One region of the Ruminococcoides intestinihominis genome, then DNA from elsewhere that is predicted to be linked to it. Evidence: riboswitches for the same ligand, from Rfam matches in the RefSeq annotation. Region 1 holds a riboswitch; each other region holds the start of a gene.
The links. Region 1 has a riboswitch for thiamine pyrophosphate ahead of thiT (energy-coupled thiamine transporter ThiT). Riboswitches for the same ligand answer to the same signal wherever they lie in the genome.
Positions count from the first base shown of each region.

Region 2: linked by a shared signal. The riboswitch ahead of thiS (sulfur carrier protein ThiS) and the one ahead of thiT (energy-coupled thiamine transporter ThiT) in region 1 are both predicted to bind thiamine pyrophosphate.
Region 3: linked by a shared signal. The riboswitch ahead of thiM (hydroxyethylthiazole kinase) and the one ahead of thiT (energy-coupled thiamine transporter ThiT) in region 1 are both predicted to bind thiamine pyrophosphate.

Region 1 covers NZ_JBBMEY010000004.1:24,271-27,558, reverse strand. Annotated here, with positions in the region: gene lepA (translation elongation factor 4) at 1-553, shown strand, start outside; gene thiT (energy-coupled thiamine transporter ThiT) at 636-1,220, opposite strand; TPP riboswitch at 1,272-1,377, opposite strand; gene WMO18_RS02040 (ImmA/IrrE family metallo-endopeptidase) at 2,113-2,811, opposite strand.
Region 2 covers NZ_JBBMEY010000001.1:142,231-145,518, reverse strand. Annotated here, with positions in the region: gene WMO18_RS00760 (hypothetical protein) at 1-693, shown strand, start outside; gene ybaK (Cys-tRNA(Pro) deacylase) at 704-1,189, shown strand; tRNA gene WMO18_RS00750 (tRNA-Ala) at 1,228-1,303, shown strand; TPP riboswitch at 1,452-1,556, shown strand; gene thiS (sulfur carrier protein ThiS) at 1,615-1,809, shown strand; gene WMO18_RS00740 (thiazole synthase) at 1,867-2,637, shown strand; gene thiH (2-iminoacetate synthase ThiH) at 2,651-3,288, shown strand, end outside.
Region 3 covers NZ_JBBMEY010000006.1:14,620-17,907, forward strand. Annotated here, with positions in the region: gene thiE (thiamine phosphate synthase) at 1-578, opposite strand, end outside; gene thiM (hydroxyethylthiazole kinase) at 565-1,386, opposite strand; TPP riboswitch at 1,458-1,566, opposite strand; gene WMO18_RS02745 (AAA family ATPase) at 1,951-3,288, opposite strand, start outside.

The DNA of each region.
Region 1 (3,288 bases):
AGGTAACATTATGGAGCTTTGTCAGGATAGACGAGGTATCTTTGTGGGTATGGATTATATTGACTCAGATAGAGTTGATATTCACTATGAAATGCCACTTGCTGAAATTATTTATGATTTCTTTGACACACTAAAAAGCAGGACAAGAGGTTATGCATCCTTTGACTATGAACTAAAGGATTACAGAGAAAGTCAGCTGGTTAAACTTGACATTATGCTAAACGGTGAAGTAATTGATGCACTTTCATTTATTATTCACGCAGATAAAGCATATGGCAGAGCAAGAAAAATGGCAGAAAAGCTAAAGGAAAAAATTCCAAGACAGTTATTTGAAGTGCCAATTCAGGCTTGTATCGGTGGTAAGATTATTGCCAGAGAAACTGTTAAAGCTATGCGTAAAGATGTTCTTGCTAAATGTTACGGTGGTGACATTACTCGTAAGAAGAAACTACTTGAAAAGCAAAAAGAAGGTAAGAAGAGAATGCGTCAGCTTGGTTCTGTTGAAGTTCCACAGGAAGCATTTATGGCAGTTCTTAAACTTGATTCAGACTAATTCACAACATTATATACAGCAAAAAGCCTAGGGTTTTATTCCCTAGGCTTTTTTGCTGTAATAGTAGATATATGTTAAATACTTATGCTCTCTTTAATGCACCAACTGTGTCCTTCCTAAAGTCAAGTACAAGTGCAATTAATACACCAACAACAATTGTTACAATAGTTTCAGGTACCATATATGTTGCGTTGTATGTTACGGAATATAACCAAGCAGGTTGTCCCTCAGGTGCCCACATTTTCCATACTGCCCAACCTGAAATAAAGTGACAGATATATCTTAATGCACAAGCAAGAAATGCACCTAAAGCAATTTCAAGTGGTTGGTTGTGGAATTTATCTCTAAACACACCGGCAAAACCAATTACACCAAAAGCTACAAGGTAATCAAACAAAATAATCAGTATAACTGCTAAAACTGATGTACCGTAAGAAAGGTTGTTTGCTCCAAGTACCATTTGTACCAGTCCATAAACAACACCGGTAAGTACTCCCCACTTCCACTTATAACGGTAAGCAATCAGTACAAGTGGTAACATACTGCAAAGTGTTACACTGCCACCAAAAGGTAGGTTTGCAAACTTAATCATACTTAACACAGTAGCAAGTGCAATCATAATAGCACTTTCACACAATCTTAAGATAGTCTTTTTTCTCTTTTCCATTATTGTTCCTCCTCAAATAAAAAAGCACTATGCAAACGCACAGTGCCATAAAAATCCTATCTTAAAGCTCCCTACGTCGGCATTATCCGAATCAGGTTAAGGGTCTAAGGCGCACACCTTACTCTCAGCCACTTTTGTAGCTCCCCTGTTTGATTTGCAATTATAATACCATTAAAAATAATATTTGTCAAATACTTTTTGTAAAAATATATAGGAACACAAAAAGGAACATACCTTATTGGGTATGTTCCTTATGTCCTTCCAAATTAAAATTAAAATTTTATCCGTAAGTATTACATCTTAGTAAGCCACCTATATTTATCACATACGTGACAATGGAATTATAATAAAAGTTAAAACAAATTCTTAATTAATTTTTCGTATTAATTAAATTTAATTTTATTTGTGTAGATGTTTTGAACAATTAAGTTCAAATTTTTAAATATTCAATTGTAATTTACTTGATAAAATTAGGCTTTTTTACCGAACAAAGCCACCATATCAAGGTTTTCAATGTCGGGAATTGGTTGTTTCTTCTTAACATTATCGTTATCTGATTTGCTAATTGTTGGTTTGCTAGATCTATTCATATATAATACAATCCCAACACATGTAGCTAAAAGTAAAGTCATTAAAACCAAAACTACGGCAAGAACTATAATCCCGTGGTACATCGGTAATACCTCCTTGTAATACACTGTACGCTTATATAATAACACTCTAGAATGTTTATATCTTGTTTACTATTTCTTTTCTTCTTCAATTAAATAATACCACATAAATATAAAATGTCAATGGTTTTTTTGAAAAAAGTTAAAAGTTTTTATAACAAATTCACTAAAGATTTATAATAGTAAATTTATTCATAGTAAATCTATATTTTGTTCACAAACTAAGCCTTGCAATGGTAGTTCTTCAACGCCATAAGCAGTTGCAACAAGTTTTCATAACCACAAAACTGATATTCGGTCAGCTTACCCATCTTCTGTAGTCTGATAGCCAAAATCTCTTTAGTTACACCGAACATATCAGCCATTGCGTTAAACTTTATAAAGTTACTTTTATCCACAACAGGATTGATAATATTCAGTTTATCAACACCATAAACCTTGTTAAAAACTAAATTGATAGTTTCTTTTGGCATCAATATTTCTAATGCTAAAGTAGAAGTGATACCTTCAATAATATCATCGCTTGGTGCATCCCTTAAAGTAATAGGCTTTTTACGGTACTTTTCACCATACAAGTCACTATTAATACGGTTAAGAATCCAGAAAGAAATTCCACACATTGTTACAAAGTTTTTTTGACCACTACTGCCCTTTAGCAACTGTTTATTCACATAAACAGTTTGGTTATTAAGGGTTACTTCTCTTTCACCTATCTTATCCTTCACATCACACAAAGTAACTTTGCCCAGAACCTTTTTATCGTTAAAGTCAACATACTCAATGTTAATACCCAGCATATTTGCTACATTCTCAGGGCTAACCTTAAAGACTTCATTACTGCTGATGTTATAAATATTCATATACTGCTGTACAATACTATATGCAATAGTTTCTATATTCTTCTCTGTTAAATAAGCCATAATAATCTCCTTTACAATTTTTACTATATAATAAGTTAATTAATTTCTATATTTTTCTAGCTTGGTTATAGTATAAAGCACCACTTTGTTTTTACTGTTAGTAACGGTTGAATTATAAATGTGCTTTGTGTGAAAAGAAAAAACACATTACAAAAGGCAAAACACCGAACCTAATGTTCGGTGTTTTTGACTTAATGAAAAAATGAGGGGTTTTTCAATGTTTTATTTGAGGAGTTAAAACAATGTATCTAAAGCTCTGTATCTCTTTAGTACGCTTATAGTATATAAAGTCAATATGTTTTCCACTTTACAAATAGTTGAAATATACTTGTAATTTATGTGAAAAGTATTAGAAAAACTTTCTGTAAAAATAACAAAGCACTGAGCTTGTGGATAACTCAGTGCTTTGTGTCTTTCATTAAAAATGAGGGGTACAATGTAAATCTTATTGATTACATTGAGGAGGGTAGAACAATA
Region 2 (3,288 bases), on a different contig from region 1:
ATGTGTGGTTTAAATGTTTATTATGAACCCAAATATAAACAGACAATTACTCGTTCTGAAAAATATTTAGCAAAAAATCAAAATTTAAAACCAGACATAACTCTTAATGTTACAGAAGAAAGGATAGATAACTATATCCTTTCTTTTCCTCATATATCAAGGTCACTTGCTGAGTATGTAATTTATGGAATGATATTTTACGAAGCAATCTTAGATTATGACGGAATACTTCTTCATTCATCAGCAATATCTGTTGATAATGAAGCCTATCTTTTTACTGCAAATAGTGGTACAGGAAAGTCAACCCATTGTGCTTTGTGGATGAAGTATTTTGGGGACAGAGCCGTTATGATAAATGACGACAAACCGGTTATCAGAATAATTGATAATAAGATATATGCTTGTGGCACACCTTTTTCAGGTAAACATGATATTAATAAAAATATTTTAGTACCACTAAAAGGTATTTGTTGTATCAACCAAGGCAAAGAAAATGTTATCAATAAAATATCTACCAAGAAAGCTATAGGAAAATTCCTGCCACAAACACTTTGTATTAATGATAAACAAAAAATGTCAAGCCTATTAACTGTTCTTGATAAAGTTCTCAGCAATGTAAATGTGTATGAACTGTTTTGTGATATTTCTGAAGATGCAGTAAAAACATCTTATAATATGATGAGCAAAAATTAGTGGTGATATTATGGCAAAAAAACAAGAAAAAACTAATGTAATGAGAATTCTTGACCAAAAGAAAATTGAGTATTCTCACTATGCTTATGATAATACAAAACTTAACGCAGAAGAAGTAGCAAATGCTCTTAATCAAGAAGTAGGCAAGGTTTTTAAAACCCTTGTAACTGTTGGTAAAAGTAAAGAACATTATGTTTTTGTTGTACCGGCAAATAAAGAACTTGATTTAAAGAAAGCTGCCAAAGTTGCAAAAGAAAAGTCAATAGAGATGATTCACCAAAAAGAACTTTTGCCACTAACAGGATATATCCATGGTGGCTGTTCGCCAATCGGTATGAAAAAGCAGTTTAAAACTTTTATCCATAAGACTGCTAATGACTATGATACTATCTACTTTTCAGCAGGTAGGGTAGGTAACCAGGTTGAGTTGTCACTATCCTCATTGCAAAAGGTAATTCCTGTTGAAGTAGCTGATATTATAAAAGATAATTCTTGATTTTTTCATTACCTTGTGATAGAATTATCTTATTGAACGGGGATGTAGCTCAGCTGGGAGAGTACCACAATGGCATTGTGGGAGTCGAGGGTTCGAGCCCCTTCATCTCCACCAAAGAAAAGCCCATAGATAAGCCACTTTTAGCTAACCTATGGGTATTTTTTTATTTCTTTAAAAGAAAATGACGAAAAAACGGCGTAAAAATTAAAATAAAATTTTAAACTATTGAAAATAATAATAAGTAAGAGTATAATATTATTAAAGTAAAAATTATGGGAGCTTGTGTTACAGGCTGAGAGGAAGATATAATCTTCGACCATTACCTGATTTGGATAATGCCAACGTAGGGATATATTTATTAATGTATTTTGAGAAGTTACCCAAACATAGGGTAGCTTCTTTTTTTACTTATAGGAGGTGCAAAAGTGGTAACAATTAACGGTAAAGAAGTTGATATGTCAGGAAAGACTATTTCACAGTATCTGGAAATTGCAAACTATAACCCAAAGACTATTGCAGTTGAATGTAATGAAGTAATTATCTCAAAGTCTGATTATGAAACAACTGTACTAAAAGATGGTGATGTAGTAGAAGTTGTTAGCTTTATGGGTGGAGGCTAATTTCTTCTTAAGAAAAAATAAAACAAACTTGATATACATTGAAAGAAGGAAATTATAATGGAAAATGATAAACTTATCATTGGTGGTCATGAATTTAACTCAAGATTTATTTTAGGTTCAGGTAAGTATTCTATGAAACTTATTGACTCAGCTATTAAGGATGCCGGTGCTGAAATTATTACACTTGCAGTTCGTAGAGCTAATACTAAGGAACAAGAAAATATCCTTGATTATATTCCAAAGGGTGTTACATTACTACCTAATACAAGTGGTGCAAGAAATGCTGATGAAGCAGTAAGAATTGCAAGACTAGCCAGAGAACTTGGTTGTGGCAACTTTGTAAAGATTGAAATTATGAGAGATAGTAAGTACCTGCTTCCTGATAACCAAGAAACTATTAAGGCTACAGAAATTCTGGCAAAAGAGGGTTTTGTTGTAATGCCTTATATGTATCCTGACCTAAATGTTGCTCGTGATTTAGTTAATGCCGGTGCAGCATCAATTATGCCTTTAGCTTCACCAATCGGTTCAAATAAAGGTCTAGCTACTAAAGATTTTATCCAAATTCTAATTGATGAAATTGATTTACCAATTATTGTAGATGCCGGTATCGGTAAACCTTCTCAGGCTTGTGAAGCAATGGAAATGGGTGCATCAGCAATTATGGCAAATACTGCATTAGCTACTGCCGGTGACTTACCATTGATGGCATCTGCATTTAAGAATGCTATAGAAGCCGGTAGAAAGGCATACTTATCAGGATTAGGCAGAGTTCTAACTCGTGGTGCATCTTCTTCAGATCCATTAACAGGTTTCTTGCGTAATTAAGAGGTGAATTTTAATGGAAAACGAATTTTTAATTGACTCAGAGTTTTTGTCACCAAAAGCACTTGAGAAGAAACATAGACTGGAGAATGACCCATCATACCGTAAAAACCATATGGAATATATGCCCGGTATGGAAGTTATTGAGTCAGATGTTTGTAAGAATGTAATGGACCATATGAATTCTTATGACTATTCAAAATATACTGCAAAAGATGTACGAAAAGCACTTGAACATGAAACTTGTTCTATAGAGGATTTTAAAGCACTTTTATCACCTGCAGCAGAACCATTCCTAGAACAAATGGCTCAGAGAGCAAGAGTAGAAACAAGTAAGCATTTTGGCAATACCGTATATATGTTTACGCCGTTATACATAGCAAATTATTGCGAAAACTATTGTGTTTATTGTGGCTTTAACTGTTACAATCACATTAATCGTATGAAACTTTCAATGGAACAAATTGAAAAAGAAATGAAAGTTATTGCCGATAGTGGTATGGAAGAAATTTTGATTCTTACCGGTGAAAGCAGAGGTCAAAGCAATGTAGAGTATATTGGTGAGGCTTGTAAATTAGCACGAAAGTATTTCCGTATGGTAGGACTTGAGGTTTACCCTGTTAATACTGATGAATATGAGTATCTTCATAAATG
Region 3 (3,288 bases), on a different contig from region 1:
TGAGCGAAAATTGCACTGATAACTGCAATACCAACTATACCTCTACCGGCAAGTTCTTTTACATTATCGTGAGTAATACCACCAATTGCAATTACAGGAATTGAAACTGCTTTACAAATTCTTTCAAGTTCATCGTGAGAAACTTCTTCAGCGTCATCCTTTGAACCTGTTTTGAAAACTGCACCAACACCTAGGTAGTCAGCACCATGCTTTTCAGCAAGTAGTGCTTGTTCTACTGTTTGAGCTGATACACCGATGATTTTGTCATCACCCAGAATTTCTCTTACATTCTGTGCTTCCATATCACTTTGACCAACATGGACACCATCAGCATTAATTTCCTTTGCAATTTCTACATTGTCATTAATCACAAATGGTACATTGTATTCCTTACAAAGTTTCTGAATTTCCTTTGCTTCTTCTAGGAAAGAACCTTCATCAAGTTTCTTTTCTCTTAGCTGAATAAATGTTGCTCCACCTTTAAGAGCCTTTTCTACTTGGCTATAAAGAGTTTCACCATTTAACCAATGTCTATCGGTTACTGCATATAGAAGTAAATCTTTCTTATCGCAATTCATACTTTGCTCCCTTATTTAATGTTTCACCATCCATATTATAGATAGCATCAATAATTCTGTTACGGTATGTTGAGTTACCGTCACCCTCAACCATTCTTGTTTTTGCAATTTCACCTGCAAGACCCATTGTACAAACTGCTGATGCTACTGCTTCAAGTACATTGTCAGGATTAGCTACAATAAATGCAGTTGTCATACCTGAAAGCTGACAGCCTGTACCTGTGATTTTGCTCATATCAGCTTCACCGTTACGGATTACATAGCACTTTTCACCGTCACTTACAAGGTCAATAGCACCTGTAATTGCTACTACTGAGTTGATGCTCTTTGCAAAATTCTTTACAAACTTTACTGATGAATCAAGGTTATCTTCTGTAACAGTATCTGCCACATCAGCATCAACACCCTTAGTTGTGCCACTACCTAAGGCTAAAGTTTTGATTTCTGAAATGTTACCACGAACAACATCAAACTTAATTTCTTTCATTAGCTTAACTGCAGTATTTGTACGAAGTGCAGATGCACCGGCACCTACCGGATCAAGAAGAACCTTGTGGTTAAGTTCATTTGCCTTTTTACCGGCAATAAACATACCTTCAATTGAACGCTTATTAAGTGTGCCGATATTAATATTTAGACCACCACAGATTGATGTAATATCTGCTACATCATCAGGTTCATCAGACATAATAGGACTGCCACCACAAGCAAGAAGTACATTTGCAACATCATTTACTGTTACATAGTTAGTAATGTTGTGTACAAGTGGAACACTTTTTCTAACATTATCAAGGCAATTACCTAACATAATTGTTACCTCCAAACATATAAATTAAAATATTTTACATACAAAAACGGGCATACCAAAGGCATACCCGTCAAATAAGTCAATTATTTCCCTACGCTGGCATTATCCAAATCAGGTACTAGGTCGAAGTTGTCAACTTCCTCTCAGATTGCTAATTTGCAAACTCCCTATCTATTAATATACTACTAAATGTAGAATTTTGTCAACTGTAAAATAAAGAAACATACCCTAATACTAATTAAGGTATGTTTCTATAAATCACTTAAAATTTTACTTTACTTTAACTTTTAGTCTTAGCACATTTACACCGTTAACTCTAATCTTTAGAGTAGTTGTGCCTTTCTTTAGTGCTTTAACCTTAATAGAAGTTGTGTTAGCCTTTGAAACAATCTTTGCAACCTTAGTGTTGTAATACTTATTGTTTATATTTGCAACTTTACCTGTTAATTATACTGTAGCAGTTTTGCCTTTCTTCAAGTTCAAAGTAGTTCTGCTTAGTTTAGGAGAAGTAGTAACTGTTACATAGCAATAAAGTTTCTTGCCATTTGTAAGTGTTGCAGTAATTTAACAAATAATTTCAATTTTACTACCTTTATTAGGGGTTTTGGTAACAACAATCTGTTTATCAATTCTATCCTTTAGTTCTGTTACATGGGAAATAATACCTACAAGTCGGTTACTGCCGGAAAGTTTAATAAGTACATTCATCGCTTGTCTTAATGATTCATCATCAAGTGAACCAAAGCCTTCATCAACAAACATTGTATCAATTTTAATACCACCGGCTGAGGACTGAATTTCATCAGAAAGACCCAAAGCTAATGAAAGTGCAGCCTTAAAGGACTCACCACCGGAAAGTGAACTAATTGCTCTTTCACTGCCACAATGATGGTCATATACATTAAGGTCAAGTCCGAATTTAGTTCTGCCATCACTTGACTCTGTTTGGCGAACCAACTCATACTGACCACTTGTCATTTCCATTAATCGTTTATTTGCTTTAGCAAGAATACGGTCAAAGTAATTTAACTGTACAAATGTTTCAAGCTCCATCTTGTTAACACCGATACCACCATTGGCTGTACTTGCAAGTGGTGAAATCAGCTTAAATTCTTTTTCAGCCTTGATAAGATTTTCATTTTCTCTCTTTACATTAACCAAAACATTTGTGTTAGCAGAATATCTATAATTAATGGCTTTAGTTTCATTAGATAAATCACTGATAGCCTTTTCAGTTTCATCTCTCTTGATTTTAACCTTATCTATATCCGGTACCTTATCTATCTTTTCAAGTTGACCTTTTAATGCTTTGATTGATGCATCGGTTGCTGAAATCAATTTTTCATACTGATTATATTTTTCTAATACAGAATTATAATCAGCCTTTTCAGCATTTATAACTTCATTAATACTGTTAATCTTCTTAACTGCTTCACTTTCACTACCAAACTGTAATTCTTTCTTTAGAGAATTATACTGCTCTTCATAAGAAGTAATATCAGCTTCACAAGACGCTACTGCCATCTTTACTACGGTAATTCGCTTATTCAGTTCATTGATTTCATTATTCTTTTCAGGAATAATTCTTTCAAGTTCCTGCTTTCTGTTACTCTTTATTTGTAATGCTTTTAAGGTTTTGTCTAGCTTAACATAATTATCTGCTAAATCAGAAACCTCTTTCTTAATAATTTCAAGAGCATCAAGCAACTTGTAATCACCTAATATTTCTTGAACCTTTGTTTCAAGGGCATTTGCCTTTTCCTTTAATTCACCATGTTTGCTAAAAACATTTTGTCTTTCAGTATCAACAACTTTTTGATACCTTTCGTAATTGTTCTTTGCTGACTCAACCATTTCTTTAGTTGGTGCATTAGGCAACTTAACTGCTTTATGAGGATGGAC